One region of the Exiguobacterium sp. s5 genome, then DNA from elsewhere that is predicted to be linked to it. Evidence: riboswitches for the same ligand, from Rfam matches in the RefSeq annotation. Region 1 holds a riboswitch; the other holds the start of a gene.

Region 1 (7,402 bases):
CGGACTCGCCGACAAGATTTACAAGTTCGCGGACCTCGATTTGCGCATCAACTTGGCGCTGTCGCTCCATGCGCCTAACGACGCGCTACGGACGCAAATCATGAAAATCAACCGGGCGTTCCCGCTCGACAAGCTCATGCCGGCCATCCGGTATTACGTCGAGAAGACGAACAAACGAATCACGTTCGAATATATTCTCCTGTCGAAAGTGAACGATCTACCGGAGCACGCCGAGGAATTGGCGGCGCTCATCGACGATATTAAGGACAAGTCGTACGTCAACTTGATCCCGTATAACCCGGTCAACGAGCATATCCAATACGAGCGCAGTACCTCGGAGGACATCATGGCGTTCTATGATGTCTTGAAGAAGCGTGGCATCAACACCGGTGTCCGCCTTGAACACGGGACTGACATCGATGCGGCATGCGGCCAGTTGCGCAGTAAACATATGAACGTCGAAGGTGCGAAATAAGTGGACTCCTTGAATCGAATGATTCAAGGAGTTTTTTTTCATAGAGCCGCTCCGGCGAAGGAAAGACGGACATCGCCCCTAACTCTGCGGAACGATTTTGAAAAATCTTGAATAGACCTCGTCCGCTCAGGGAATAGTCAGTTGAAATCAATGTAGAGAGTGGAGGCAATTCAATGGAGACAGTAAACGCTGCGTTATGGATTCGAGTCAGAAATACACTTGGGGAAGGCCCGTGTTGGGATGCTGAACTGAAACGGTTCTATTGGGTCGACATCGAAGGACACACACTTTGGTGGTACGACGAAAAGGAAGACGAGCTGTCATCGTTCGATATGGGACAACAGATCGGGTTTGCGGTCCCGAAAGTGACAGACGGCGTCGTCGTCGGCTTGAAAGACGGCATCTATGAATGGGACGAGGGATCGAAACGACTCGATAAACTCGTCGAACTCGATGACCCGGAAGGGGATCTTCGCTTCAACGACGGAAAGGCCGACCCATACGGACGAATCTTTGCTGGGACGCTTCATCTCAACGACGAGGAGAACGAGGCGACGCTCTATCGCTTGAACCGTGACGGCACGACCGAGGTCATGCTCAGTGAACTGACGCTGTCGAACGGTCTGACATGGTCTCCGGACCACTCGACGTTCTACCATATCGATACACCGACCGAGACGGTCCGCAAATACCCGTTCGACTTGAAAACAGGAACACTCGGGGATGGGGAAGTCGTCATCGATTTCAAAGATGAGGAAGGATTCCCGGACGGCATGACCTCCGATGAGGACGGCTTTTTATGGATTGCCCACTTCGCGGGCGGACGCGTCTCGCGCTGGAATCCGAAGACGGGTGAAAAAGTGCTCGAGGTGCTCGTGCCGGCCCCGAATGTCACGTCATGCTGTTTCGTCGGTGATGACTTGAAACAACTTGCCATCACGACGGCGCGCGAAGGGATGGATGACGCGGCGCTCGAGGCCCATCCGGACGCAGGTTCGGTCTTTAAAATTGATACAGATGTGAAAGGGATGCCGCTCTATCGGTTTGGTCGATAAGGAGGTACGAAGATGGTAAAACGATTGCTCGTTCGTGCGGGAATCGGTTTGGCGCTCGCGGCGGTCGCTCGGGTCGGGATTCAAAAGCTGTTGGAAGCGAATCGGGAAGACGATCATACGTATTTGAATCCGCGGTGGGATGAGACGCCGAGTGTGGATGCCGACAAGGACGCGGATGAGGTCGGTCTGACCCAGCTCGACTCGATTTATCGAGCCGAATGGCAGGCGAACGCCTATCCACGCTCAGAGGCCGAACGCAAGGCGTTAGAAGAATAGGCAGGAGAACACGTCCGGAAACGGGCGTGTTTTTTCTTGACAAGACGTCACCGACCCGTCAATATCTAAAAAGTAATGATTACTATTTAGGAGTGGGTAGAATGAGACGAATCCCGATCACCGTGCTGTCCGGTTATTTAGGAAGCGGTAAGACGACACTATTGAACCACATATTGAACAATCGGACGGGCAAGAAATACGCCGTCATCGTCAACGACATGAGCGAGTTGAATATCGATGAGCGATTGATTGAACAGGGCGGTTTTTCGAGGACGGACGAAAAGTTGGTCGAACTATCGAACGGCTGCATCTGTTGCACGCTCCGTGAGGACCTGCTCGAGGCGGTAGCAGAGCTTGCGAACGACCTTGACCTCGACGGAATCATCATCGAGTCGTCCGGTATCTCAGAGCCGATCCCGGTCGCCCAAACGTTTACATATGCCGATGACGCCCTCGGCATCGATTTGACGAGCCGAGTCTATATCGATGCGATGGTGACCGTCGTCGATGCGTTTCGGTTCTTAACAGATTTCAACTCGGGCGAGTCGCTCCATGAACGTAATCAGGCGATTGAGGCGACGGACGTCCGCGAAGTCGTCGACCTACTCGTCGACCAAGTCGAATTCGCCGATATCATCGTCTTAAACAAGGCGGATCGCGTGACCGAGACCGAACTCGGCGAGATGACCGGACTGTTGAAGGCGCTCAACCCAACCGCGAAGCTGTTGACGTCTGTCCATGCGAACGTGGAATTGACCGAGCTGTTGGATGTCAATTTGTTCGATTTCGAACAGGCGATGCATGCGGCCGGGTGGATTCAAGAACTTGAGACAGATGTGCACACGCCGGAGACGGAAGAATACGGCATCAGTTCATTCGTCTATCGTCGGCGTCGGCCGTTCCACCCGGAGCGTCTCCATGCCTGGATCGAGGCGTTTCCGGAAGAAATCGTCCGCGCGAAAGGGTTCTTATGGATTGCTTCCCGGAACGACCTCGCCTGTCTGTTTTCACAAGCGGGTTACGCCTCGACGCTCGAACATGCCGGGCGCTGGCTCGCGACGCTTCCGGAAGATGAGCGTCGTCACATGTTCACGGCCGAACCGGAACTCGCCGCCGACTATGTCGAGCCGTACGGGGACCGACAGACGGAGCTCGTCTTGATTGGGCAGCGGATGGATCGAGCCATCATCGAACAAGAGCTCGATCACTGTCTGCTGACAGATGAGGAGATGGCGCTGGATTGGTCGACGCTCCGGGACACACTTCCGGGGAACGAGGTCGTCACGTTCTCATAAGACCGTTTACAAAATGAAAGCGGTCGTCTATACTGATTCTTGCATAAACAACCGCATACATTGGACTACACTAGGGGTGCTTCGGCTGAGATGTGAGCATGGCTCCAATCCCTTATGACTCGATCCGGGTAATACCGGCGTGAGGAAGTGTGGCACTTTTTCTAATGGATTAAAATTGGACGAGTGGCCGCATTCTCATGGATGCGGCTTTTTTGTGTACACATAATAAGGGGGAATAGAACATGAACAAACAATGTGGAACGAGCCCGATCGTCGGGTTCCGCTTTACACTGAGCCCGATGACGACTGATTTCGTGAGCATCATCAAAGGGGCGTTGAAGGAGACGGATTTACAAAACGTCTGGCGACATACCGATGACGTGTCGACGGTCATCCGTGGACGAAGTGAGCATGTATTCGATGTGGCTAAGACCGTGCTGTCACACGCGACGAAGACAGGGGAACATGTGTCGATGAGCGGGACGTTCTCGGTCGGGTGTCCAGGGGATACGGCCGGAGATGAAGTGCTCGTTGTGTCGAGCGAACCGCTTAATGGTCCCGTCGGTCCGCAATATGTCTCCTCACAGTTCGCGCTCTATCCGCTCGGTGATGACGACTATATGGACATCATCTACGAAGAAATCGCTTTTGCGAAAGAGCGAGGTGTCTTCAATGACTCGATGCATTACGCCTCAGGTATACATGGGGACATCGAGCCGGTGTTCGCTTTCTATGAGGCGACGTTTGATCGCGTCCGACAGAAGACAAGCCACGTCGTCATGACGGTGACGTTCAGCGTGAATAGTCCGTCACACGAGGGACGCATGGATGCTTAAATCGTGGAAGTTAAAAGAGATCGTCTTGTTGTCGATTTTATCGGTCGTGTTCGCGGTGGTCTATTTGGCGTTCGTCCATGCTGGGAACTTGTGGGCCGGTCTGATTGGACCAATCGCCTACGAATGGATTTTTGGGATATGGTTCATCGTCTCGATTATCGCAGCTTATATCATTCGCAAGCCTGGGGCTGCATTCTTGTCCGAAGTGCTTGCGGCGACGATTGAGATGATGATTGGCAACGCCATCGGACCGCGCATCATTTTAGTCGGGATCGTTCAAGGGATCGGCGCCGAAGCGGCGTTCGCTTTGACGGGTTATAAACGCTATGATCTTTGGGTGCTCATGCTCGCCGGATTCAGTGCTGCTGTGACAAGTTTCGCATATACGTACGTCATGGGAGGGCTCAATGCCCTCAGTCCGACATATGTGGCTACGATGTTCGCACTACGCGCAACGAGCGGGATGTTGATTGCTGGTCTGGGCGGTAAGATTTTGAGCGACTTGTTGCTTCGGACGGGCGCGCTTGATGGGTATGCTCTCGCGCGACAGGACCGTATGCATGGTTGAGGCAGAACATCTGACATTTCGTTATCCGAACAAGAAATGCGATGTCTTGACGGATATCACACTACGTCTAACAAAAGGGAGAACGGTCATTACAGGGGCAAGTGGGTCGGGAAAATCAACATTGCTCGCTTTGATGAATCGTCTCTATCCGGACAATTGTGATGGCATCGTGACGGGCAGATTGCACTTGTTCGATCGCTCTTATGATACGTATGAAGCTGGCGAAGTGAACCGGCGCGTCGGAACGGTCTTTCAGGACCCGGACAGTCAGTTCGTCATGCAGACGGTCGAAGAAGAATTGATTTTCACGCTCGAAAACTTTGCCGTCGCGAGAGACGAGATGATGGCCCGTGTCACCACAATGTTAGAGGCGTTGCATTTGACCGATTATCGTCACCGTACCATCCATGATCTATCGGGGGGAGAGAAGCAGCAAATTGCCGTCGCTTGTGCCTTGATTGGCCGCCCCGAGTGGCTCCTCCTCGATGAGCCGCTCGCTCACCTCGATCCTGAGACCGCCCATCATTTCGTCCGTTGGCTCGACGGCGTCGCACAGACCGTAAACGTTGTCGTCATCGAGCATCGGCCATACATATGGGGTGATTTCTTTGACCGACAAGTGAAGCTCGTGAACGGGCGCATCGACTATGATGGGCCGTTCATCGTCCGACCGGATTATGCGTTCTCTCCAATTAAAGTTGAACGAGGAAAGGAAATGTTATTTCACATACCGGAATTAAAACGAAAAACATTTCAATTAGCAGCGAGCGAGTTAAAGGTCGCTGAGGGTGATCTCATTGCGGTGCTCGGTCGAAATGGTAGCGGAAAGTCGACATGGCTGCGAAGCCTAGCCCGGAAACAGCGTAAAGTCGGCCTCGTCCCGCAATCACCGGCGCATCTATTCGTTACGAATGATGTGACTCGAGAACTCGCATATGGCCATAATCGCCCGATTGAGGACGTCTCAACGCGGCTCGGGCTCGAATCAGTGCGTGACCACCATCCACTCTCCCTTAGTCACGGTCAAAAACGAAGGCTCGCCATCGGAGTGATGATGCTGTCTAATAAACAACTGATTGCGTTTGATGAACCGACTGCCGGACAAGACGAGGTATCGCTTCGTGCGCTCTATGACTTAATGGTCGAACGAACACGATCCGGCCAGACGATTTTGTTTGTGACGCACGACCTCAGCTTCGCGCGGATTGCGAACACATATTATTTGATGTGTGACGGCGACTTGAGTGGGCCATATGACGCTTCACTCTGGGATGAAAAAGAATTACTACGCACCCACGGCTTATTGATGGAGGAATCGCGATGACATTTCATGAGATGAACCCGACGATTAAATTTCTGACCGTGGCATGTCTCATGTTCGGTCTCGCCTTCATGTATAACCCTTGGACTCCGCTTGCTGTTTTTCTCGGAACAGTTACACTTCAAACGCTATTCTCTGCCGTGAGCTGGAGAAGATGGGGGTTGTTCATGATCCCATTCTTATTCACCGCGCTCGGGACATTGTGGACGACGCTCGTCTTTGGAAAGCAATCAAGCGGAGATGTCGTGTTCAAGCTGTTTGGCAATGATGTGACCGATGAGAATGTGATGCTAGCAGCGACGCTCTCCTTACGTGTGTTGGCATTCACAGCCATGTCGCTTCTGTTCACGCTGACGACGGACCCGAAACGGTTCGTCTACAGTTTGATGCAACAAGGAAAGCTATCACCAAAAATCGCATATAGTGTCTTCGTCGGTTTTCGTTTCTTTCCGATTCTAAAAAAAGAACTGATGCAACTATATGAAACGCATGCGCTACGAGGCGTACGTTTGGAGACGAGACTCGATCACATCCGCCACGTCCCCAAATTAATCGTTCCGCTTCTTGCTGGATCTATTCGCCAAGCGGAACGAATCGCGTTCTCGATGGAAGCACGTGGGTTTACGGGGGAACCTCGAGCGACGTACGAGGTTGTCCCCGTCACCAGGAACGACTTTCTGTTGGCGTCGCTTTTGCTCCTATTGTTTGGAGTGAGCGTATGGATTGGCATATAAACGAAACAAGACGACTCACTCGGAGTCGTCTTGTTTCGTCTCTTTTACAATTCTAAATTTCGGTTTGATCGATTCGTTATTGAACGCCTCGAGCACGGTGTTCTCGTTGGCCATACGAATCTGTTGCGGCTCGCCTTTGGAAGTCGTGCCGATACAGAACATATGCGCCTCATGGTCGGCAAAGAGCGCCTTATACGGGGTGGCATGATGCATCAAGCGTCCCGGAGAGCCCCAGCCGACGATAATCATACCTCCGCTCACCTCGACCTCGTCGAGCGTTTCCTCAACGTAATGAAAGTTGACTTCGTCGAGTTGCGATTCGACGTACGGCAGATTGTCATTGATGGCGAGTGTCGGGACGAGGCTGATGACGCGCATCTCACGGATCGGTTGATCGAGATGGTTCCGCATGAGCATATACGCCCGCTGCGTTGTCGTACCGGACAAGAAAGCATCGCTCATCCGTGGCGAATAGATGATGACGGCACAGATGACGCCGTCGACGACATCTGTGAATTCGTACGAACGCAAGTAGCGCTTCGTCTTGTCCTCATTGAAGACCGACTTGACACGAATCGTCACTTCCTCGATATGGGTGTTCATAAGGTTTCCTCACTTTTAATCAAATAGTGCCGGGTCAGACCCAGCCTGAGAACCATTCCAAGTAGCGGATTGTGTAGCGCGCGACACTTTGGGTTGCCGACGCCTTGTCATCCGGTAAATAAGACACATCGGTTTGATATGACTCATAAAACGACATCACATCATTGACATACTGTTCACTGCGGTTGTACTCGAAGATGGCGTTTCGAATCGAGTCCGTCGTGTCTGCCTTCGTCCCG
Region 2 (7,402 bases), on a different contig from region 1:
TCGGGACGGACGGTTTCTATATCGCCGCATTCAAGAAAGAGGTATAAACATGAATCCAAAAGCAGTTGAAAAAAATCCATTGGTCGGTGCCAAGCCGTCACTCTATTCCCTCACGTATTCAGAACTCGAACAGTGGCTCATCGAAGCAGGAGAAAAATCGTTCCGCGCGAAACAGTTATATGACTGGATGTACGTCAAGCGTGTGACATCGTTCGACGATATGACGAACGTCTCTAAACCGCTCCGCGAGAAATTAGACGCGGCGTTCCAATTGACGACGTTGAAAGAACTCGTCCGTCAAGAATCACAGGACGGCACGATCAAGTTCTTGTTCGAGCTTCAAGACGGTTATTCGATCGAGACCGTGCTCATGCGTCACGAGTACGGCAACTCGGTCTGTGTCACGACACAAGTCGGCTGCCGGATTGGTTGCACATTCTGTGCCTCGACACTCGGCGGTTTGAAACGTAACTTAGAAGCCGGTGAAATCACGGCGCAAGTCCTCGACGTCCAACGCGCGCTCGACGCGAGCGGAGAGCGAGTCGACTCGATCGTCGTCATGGGTATCGGCGAACCGTTTGATAACTACGACGAATTGATGCGCTTCTTGCGCACGGTCAACCACGATGACGGCTTGAACATCGGTTCACGCCATATTACGGTGTCGACGAGTGGGATCGTACCGAAGATTTACAAGTTCGCCGATGAAGGGATGCGCATCAACTTCGCCATTTCGCTTCACGCGCCGACGACAGAGATTCGGACTCGTCTCATGCCGATCAACCGTGCCTACAACTTGGATAAGTTGATGGAAGCCGTCAACTACTATACAGAGAAGAGTGGTCGCCGCATCACGTTCGAATACGGTTTATTCGGTGGTGTCAACGACACGGAAGAACACGCCCATCAGTTGGCGGACTTGTTGAAAGGCGTCAAATGTCACGTCAACTTGATTCCAGTCAACCACGTGCTCGAGCGCGACTACGTCCGCACACCACGTAAACAAATTTTTGCCTTTGAAAAAGTGCTCAAAGACCGAAAAGTGAACGTGACGATTCGTCGCGAACAAGGTTCGGATATCGATGCGGCTTGTGGGCAGCTTCGAGCGAAGGAGCGCGAACAAGAAACGAGGTAATCAGGAAGATGGAATTAGCATACCGAACCGACCGGGGGCAAGTGAGAGCGCAAAACGAGGATGCCGTCTTGATTTTAGGGGACGAGCACGCCGGGATCGCACTCGTGGCCGACGGTATGGGAGGGCATGAAGCCGGGGAGGTCGCGAGTCAGCTCGTCATCGAGCAGTTTCGTCGTGCCTTCCCGACGCTTCCGGCCTCACCGATGGAGATGGAGAATTGGTTTCGCCACAACGTGGAACTGGCCAATGAGCAAGTGCTCGACTTCTCGAAACAAGCGAACCTGCTCATGATGGGGACGACGATCGCCGGTGTCTGCTGGCACGACGAGACGATCGTCATCGTCCACGTCGGGGATAGTCGTGTGTATGCCTTGCGTGACGATAAACTTCAGCAGTTGACAGAAGACCATTCCTACGTGAACGTGTTGAAGCAGCTCGGGGAGTTGACCGAGGAAGAAATGCGCGTCCACCCGAAACGTAATATCATCACCCGTGCGATCGGCTCGAAAGAGCATGTCGAACCTGATCTGCAAGTGTTTGCCGAACCCGAGTTTGACACGATTTTAATCTGTACGGACGGCTTGACGACGCATTTGACCGATGACGAGATCAAGCAAGTCTTGGAACGCCCCGTCTCGGCGGACGTCAAGGCGGATCAATTGATCGATCGAGCCAACCGTTTGGGTGGGAGTGACAACATCACTGTTGCCCTCGTCCAGTTCACAGATAGAAAGAGAGGATGAATCCGATGCGAAGTGGAGAACGAATCAACGATCGTTATCGGATCGAACAGCAAATCGGCAGCGGCGGCATGGCAAATGTCTACCGGGCTCACGATGAGATTTTAAACCGAACCGTCGCCATCAAGGTGTTGCGATCTGAATTCTCGCATAATGAACAATTTATACGCCGGTTTGAACGAGAAGCCCATGCGGCGACGAGTCTGAACCATCCGAATATCGTCGCCATTTACGACGTCGGAGACGAACGCGACATCTATTACATCGTCATGGAACATGTCGACGGGATGACGCTGAAACAATATTTGCAAGAAGAGTACATATCTGTCGACGAGGCGCTTCGCATCATGGGACAGATTTGTGATGCGATCGACCATGCCCATGCGAATCGAATCATTCATCGGGACATCAAACCGCAAAACATGATGATTGATCAGAGCGGCAACGTCAAAGTGACGGACTTTGGGATTGCGGTGGCCATGTCGAACGCGACGCTGACCCATACGATGTCGGTCCTCGGGTCGGTCCACTACTTTTCCCCGGAGCAAGCGCGCGGAAAGTTCGCCGATGAGAAGTCAGATATTTATTCGCTCGGCGCCGTGCTCTATGAACTCGTGACCGGCCGGGTGCCGTTCATCGGCGAGACGCCGGTCGCCGTCGCGTTGCAGCATCTGCAAGACGACCCGATTCGACCGATGGATTTGAACCCGAACATCCCGCAAGCGCTCGAGAACTGTATTATGCAGGCGCTCGCGAAGTCACCGGGCGCACGTCATGCCTCGGTCGCCGCGTTTAAAAAGGATTGCATGACGTCACTTGATTCGGAACGTGCGAATGAACCGAAGCGGTCGAATGCTGAGCAAGATGCGTTTGATCAGACGCTCGTCATGGCGCCGGTCGTACCGGATGAGCCAAACGTCAAAGAGGCGCCGGAGCAACCGGTCGCAGCAAGTGAACCCGTGAAAGACAAACCGAAACGGAAGAAGAAGTGGTGGCTTTGGCTCTTGCTTGCGCTCCTGTTGATCGGTGGCGGGATTGGGGCTTACGTCATCGCTGACGAGATGTCCCGTGCCGTCGTGCCGGACGTCGTCGGCATGACGAGCGACGAGGCGACGACCGAGCTCGAAACGGCCGGTTTTGTCGTCGAGGCAACTGAACGGGCAAGTGACAACATCGCCGCTGGCGACGTCATCTCGCAGACACCGCAAGCCGGACGGAAGCCGAAACGTGGGACGACCGTGACGATTGTCGTCTCGGCCGGAAAAGAGACGGTCGAGATGCCGGATGTTGAAGGACTGTCCCAGTCGTCGGCCGAGCGGACGCTCAAAGATCTTGAGTTCACGGACATCGAGATTCAGTCGGAGGCATCCGAGACGGTCGATAGCGGGGATGTCATCTCCCAATCGATCGCCCCAGGCAACGAGGTCGTCCCATCTGAAGAGACGGTGACGCTCGTCGTCTCGACCGGCAGCAATAAAATCGAACTCGCCAACTTGGCGGGCTATACGTTCGAGGAAGCGACAACGTATGCCGAACAGAATAGCTTGAAAATCGTCAAACGTGATGAGTATTCAACGAGCGTTCCTGCGAATCAAATCATCCGTCAACTCCCGACGGCCGGTACGGCAGTCGACCCGGGGACGGAACTGACCGTCATCGTGTCACAAGGGGTAGAACCGACGGACGTCTCGATTGAACGGGAAGTCAACGTCGAAATCGAGCCGCCCGCTGAAGGCGAAGAAGCCGAGGCACTCGAAGTCGTCATTCGGACGGTCGACGCCCGTGGCGAAGTCGAGGTGTTGCGTGATAAGATAACGGAGACAACGACTTACTCGTATACGCTCGTCATCGCACCGGACGAAGTCGGAACCGCGACGATTGAAGTCGACGGCGAAGTCGTTCGCACGGATACGGTGACTTACGCACAAGCAAAAGATTCACAATGAAGAGGTGGCGTGCGCGTCGCCTCTTTTTCTAAGGAGGGAATGGAATGAAAGGTACGATTATTCGATTACAAGGCGGATTTTATGACGTCATGACGGAAGAAAAACAAGAGATCCGTTGTCGCGCCCGCGGCAATTTCCGCAACCGGAACATCTCGCCGGTCGTCGGTGACGATGTCGACATCCAAGACCAAGGGGATGGTACCGGTTATATATTGGCTGTTGACGAGCGGTCGAACCATCTCGTCCGCCCGCCGATTGCCAACATCGATCAAGCGTTCTTGTTATTCTCGGTAAAAGAGCCGGCGTTCTCGTTCCATCTGCTCGACCGTTTCCTCGTCTTGATCGAGTCGAAGCAAGTCCATCCGATTATCGTTTTGACGAAAATGGATTTGTTGACGGAGGCGGAACGGGAGAAGATTCACGAAGCAGCGGCTTTATATCGTTCCATCGGCTATGAGGTCATCGAGACGTCGACCGAGGACGGGTCGGGGATCGAAAAAATCCGCGGGTCGTTTAAGGAGAAGACGAGTGTGTTCGCCGGACAGACCGGGGTCGGTAAGAGTTCGCTCTTGAACGCGGTCGCACCTGAGCTTGAACTTGCAACCGGGAAGATCTCGAAATCACTTGGGCGCGGTAAGCACACGACGCGTCACGTCACGCTGATCACGCTCGCTGACGGGCTCGTGGCCGATACGCCTGGTTTCTCGAGCCTCGAGTTCCCAGAAGAACTCGAAGTCGAAGAGATGCGCTGGTGTTTCCCTGAGTTCGTCGAGCGGCATGATGACTGTAAATTCCGCGGTTGTGCCCATTTGAACGAACCAGGTTGTGCCGTCAAAGCGGCCGTCGAGGCGGGAGAAATCGCTTCCACCCGCTATGAGAATTATGTTACGTTTATGGCAGAGTTAAACGATAGACAACGGAGGTACTAACATGATTAAAATTGCACCATCGATTTTAGCGGCGGACTTCGCCAATTTAGAGGCAGAAGTGAAGGCGGTCCAAGAGGCCGGAGCGGATTACATCCATTTTGACGTCATGGACGGTCAATTCGTCCCGAACATCTCAATCGGCCTACCGGTGTTAGCGAGCTTACGGAAGAAGTCGGACATGGTGTTAGACGTCCATTTGATGATCGACCAGCCCGAACGGTTCGTCGAAGATTTCATCAAGGCCGGGGCGGATATCGTCACGGTTCACGTTGAAGCGACGAATCATTTGCATCGCGTGTTGCAACAAATCAAAGCGGCCGGCGCCAAGTGTGGTGTCGTCTTGAATCCGCATACGCCGCTGTCATCGATTGAACACGTGCTCGATGACGTCGACATGGTGCTCCTCATGACGGTGAACCCTGGCTTTGGGGGCCAGGCATTCATCGAATCGGTCGTCCCGAAAATCGCGGCGCTGAGCGAGATGCGCCAAGCGCGTCGTCTCGACTTTGAAATCGAGATTGACGGCGGTGTCAACGCAGAGACGGCGAAATTATGCATCGACGCTGGAGCTGATGTGCTCGTGGCTGGTTCAGCCATCTATAACGAGCCGAGCTATAAAGACGCAATCGATAGCATTCGTCACGCATCTCGTGTATAATCGTCGATAGAACAACAAATATTGTCGCAAGGGGTGTCACATTCTGTGGCTGAGAGGCATTTGCTAACCCTTTGAACCTGTTCCGTTCACACGGACGTAGGGATGTGGCGAAAATGCACGTTGCTACTCGATAGCAGCATGGCGTTTACGTCATGCTGCTTTTTGTCGTTCGCTCATATAATAAGGAGGGAATAAGATGAAACAACGTTTAAAACTACAGGCGCTCATTGAAATCTCATTGTTCGCCGCACTCGGCTTGATCTTTGATTTGCTCATCCCGTTCCGGATGCCGCAGGGCGGATCGATCAGCCTGGCGATGTTGCCGATCTTTGTGATGGCGTACCGCCATGGATTAAAAGGCGGACTGGCGACAGGAGCGCTCGTCGGAACGTTGCAACTGCTGTTCGGGGCTTACATTTTCACACCGGTCCAGTTCCTGCTCGACTACACGTTCGCTTACGGTGTCGTCGGTATGGCCGGACTGTTCGCTGGTCAAGTGAAACGGGCCGCCAAGGACGAGGCGAAAAAGACGCTCGTCGTCTACTTGGTGCTCGGGGCGCTCCTCGGTTCACTGCTTCGCTACGGCGCCCACGTCTTATCAGGGATCGTCTTCTTCGCCGAGTACGCGGAAGGGCCGGTCGTCGCCTATTCGTTTGCTTATAACATGACGTATATGTTGCCGTCCTTCCTCGTGTCGGCCGTCGTCCTCGTTCTCTTGTTCGTCTCGGCACCACGTTTCGCCACGCTCGCGACCCGGGGCCTCCGCTAATGCGGGTGTTGATTGTGGCGGCCAGCCCGGAACCAATCTCGGGACTCCCTCGTGACGTCGATTACATCATCGGCGTCGACGGAGGGTACGAGACACTGTTGAACCAAGGGCTGAACCCGGATCTCGTCGTCGGCGATTTCGACTCCTTCACGGGCGAAGTGCCGATCGACGCCGTCCGTTACCCATCTGAAAAAGACGTGACCGACCTTGAGATTGCGCTCGAGGCGGCCCGTGGACACGGGGCGACGGAGATGCTCGTGTACGGCGCTCTCGGTGGACGCCTCGACATGACGCTCGGCAATATCGGGCTGCTCGAGGCATATCCAGAGATGCGTTTGTTCACGGCCGGGCAAACCGTTCGTCTTGTTGGAGCTGGGCGTCACGAGCTCCCACGTCAAGCCGATCATTATTTGTCGCTCATCCCGTGGAAGCGGGCGAACGTGTCAATCCGCGGCGTCAAATATCCGCTTGACCGTCACGATGTCGTCAGCCATGAGGCGCTCACGATCTCGAACGAGTGGGCCGGTGAGGCGGCGGACTTGATCGTGCACGAAGGTATGGTCCTCGTGCTGTATGTCAAAAAATGAACACAAAAAAATCCCATCGGCGAATGCCGCTGGGATTTATTTCGTTCGTGTATAAAAATTATACGCGTTCAACGAGACCTGATTTAAGAGCGCGAGCTGAAACCCAAACTCGTTTAGGTTTACCGTCAACGAGAATACGAACTTTTTGTACGTTTACACCCCAAGTGCGTTTTGTCTTGTTGAGTGCGTGCGAACGGTTGTTACCTGATTTAGGTGATTTACCTGTTACGTAGCATTTACGTGCCATGCGTTTCCCCTCCTTTTTTATGTGGGTTCGTCCTAATAGACACTCGTTTATATTAGCACGGGTTTTTTCACGATGCAACTAGAAAATCATAGGATGACAAGAAAAAAACTTGACATTACTGGAAAGGATTTTAATAATGAATGAGGGTTACGGCTACAATTGACCGAGTTTATGGAGCAGGTTCTTTTAATAACTAGGTACTTATTGTAGAATGTAGTGAAGGAATCATTCCGAATGAAGGAGGCTACTCCATATGGCAATTGAAATGAAGACAACATATGGCAATATTGACATCACGAACGACGTGGTCGCAACACTCGCAGGCGGTGCGGCGATGGAATGTTTCGGCGTTGTGGGAATGGCGTCTCAAGCTCAATTGAAAGACGGGATT

The links. Region 1 has a riboswitch for thiamine pyrophosphate ahead of KNP60_RS11680 (YkoF family thiamine/hydroxymethylpyrimidine-binding protein). Riboswitches for the same ligand answer to the same signal wherever they lie in the genome.
Region 2: another riboswitch for thiamine pyrophosphate. It lies ahead of thiT (energy-coupled thiamine transporter ThiT); the one in region 1 lies ahead of KNP60_RS11680 (YkoF family thiamine/hydroxymethylpyrimidine-binding protein).

What each region holds. Positions count from the first base shown of each region.
Region 1 is NZ_JACSLK010000005.1:152,406-159,807, reverse strand. It holds gene rlmN (dual-specificity RNA methyltransferase RlmN) at 1-475, shown strand, start outside; gene KNP60_RS11695 (SMP-30/gluconolactonase/LRE family protein) at 649-1,530, shown strand; gene KNP60_RS11690 (hypothetical protein) at 1,543-1,806, shown strand; gene KNP60_RS11685 (GTP-binding protein) at 1,908-3,101, shown strand; TPP riboswitch at 3,164-3,264, shown strand; gene KNP60_RS11680 (YkoF family thiamine/hydroxymethylpyrimidine-binding protein) at 3,344-3,937, shown strand; gene KNP60_RS11675 (ECF transporter S component) at 3,930-4,505, shown strand; gene KNP60_RS11670 (ABC transporter ATP-binding protein) at 4,498-5,829, shown strand; gene KNP60_RS11665 (energy-coupling factor transporter transmembrane component T family protein) at 5,826-6,560, shown strand; gene KNP60_RS11660 (DUF1643 domain-containing protein) at 6,576-7,163, opposite strand; gene KNP60_RS11655 (lytic transglycosylase domain-containing protein) at 7,198-7,402, opposite strand, start outside.
Region 2 is NZ_JACSLK010000002.1:174,555-181,956, reverse strand. It holds gene rsmB (16S rRNA (cytosine(967)-C(5))-methyltransferase RsmB) at 1-47, shown strand, start outside; gene rlmN (dual-specificity RNA methyltransferase RlmN) at 50-1,135, shown strand; gene KNP60_RS05020 (Stp1/IreP family PP2C-type Ser/Thr phosphatase) at 1,144-1,878, shown strand; gene pknB (Stk1 family PASTA domain-containing Ser/Thr kinase) at 1,884-3,821, shown strand; gene rsgA (ribosome small subunit-dependent GTPase A) at 3,866-4,750, shown strand; gene rpe (ribulose-phosphate 3-epimerase) at 4,752-5,408, shown strand; TPP riboswitch at 5,428-5,528, shown strand; gene thiT (energy-coupled thiamine transporter ThiT) at 5,605-6,177, shown strand; gene KNP60_RS04995 (thiamine diphosphokinase) at 6,177-6,764, shown strand; gene rpmB (50S ribosomal protein L28) at 6,823-7,011, opposite strand; gene KNP60_RS04985 (Asp23/Gls24 family envelope stress response protein) at 7,265-7,402, shown strand, end outside.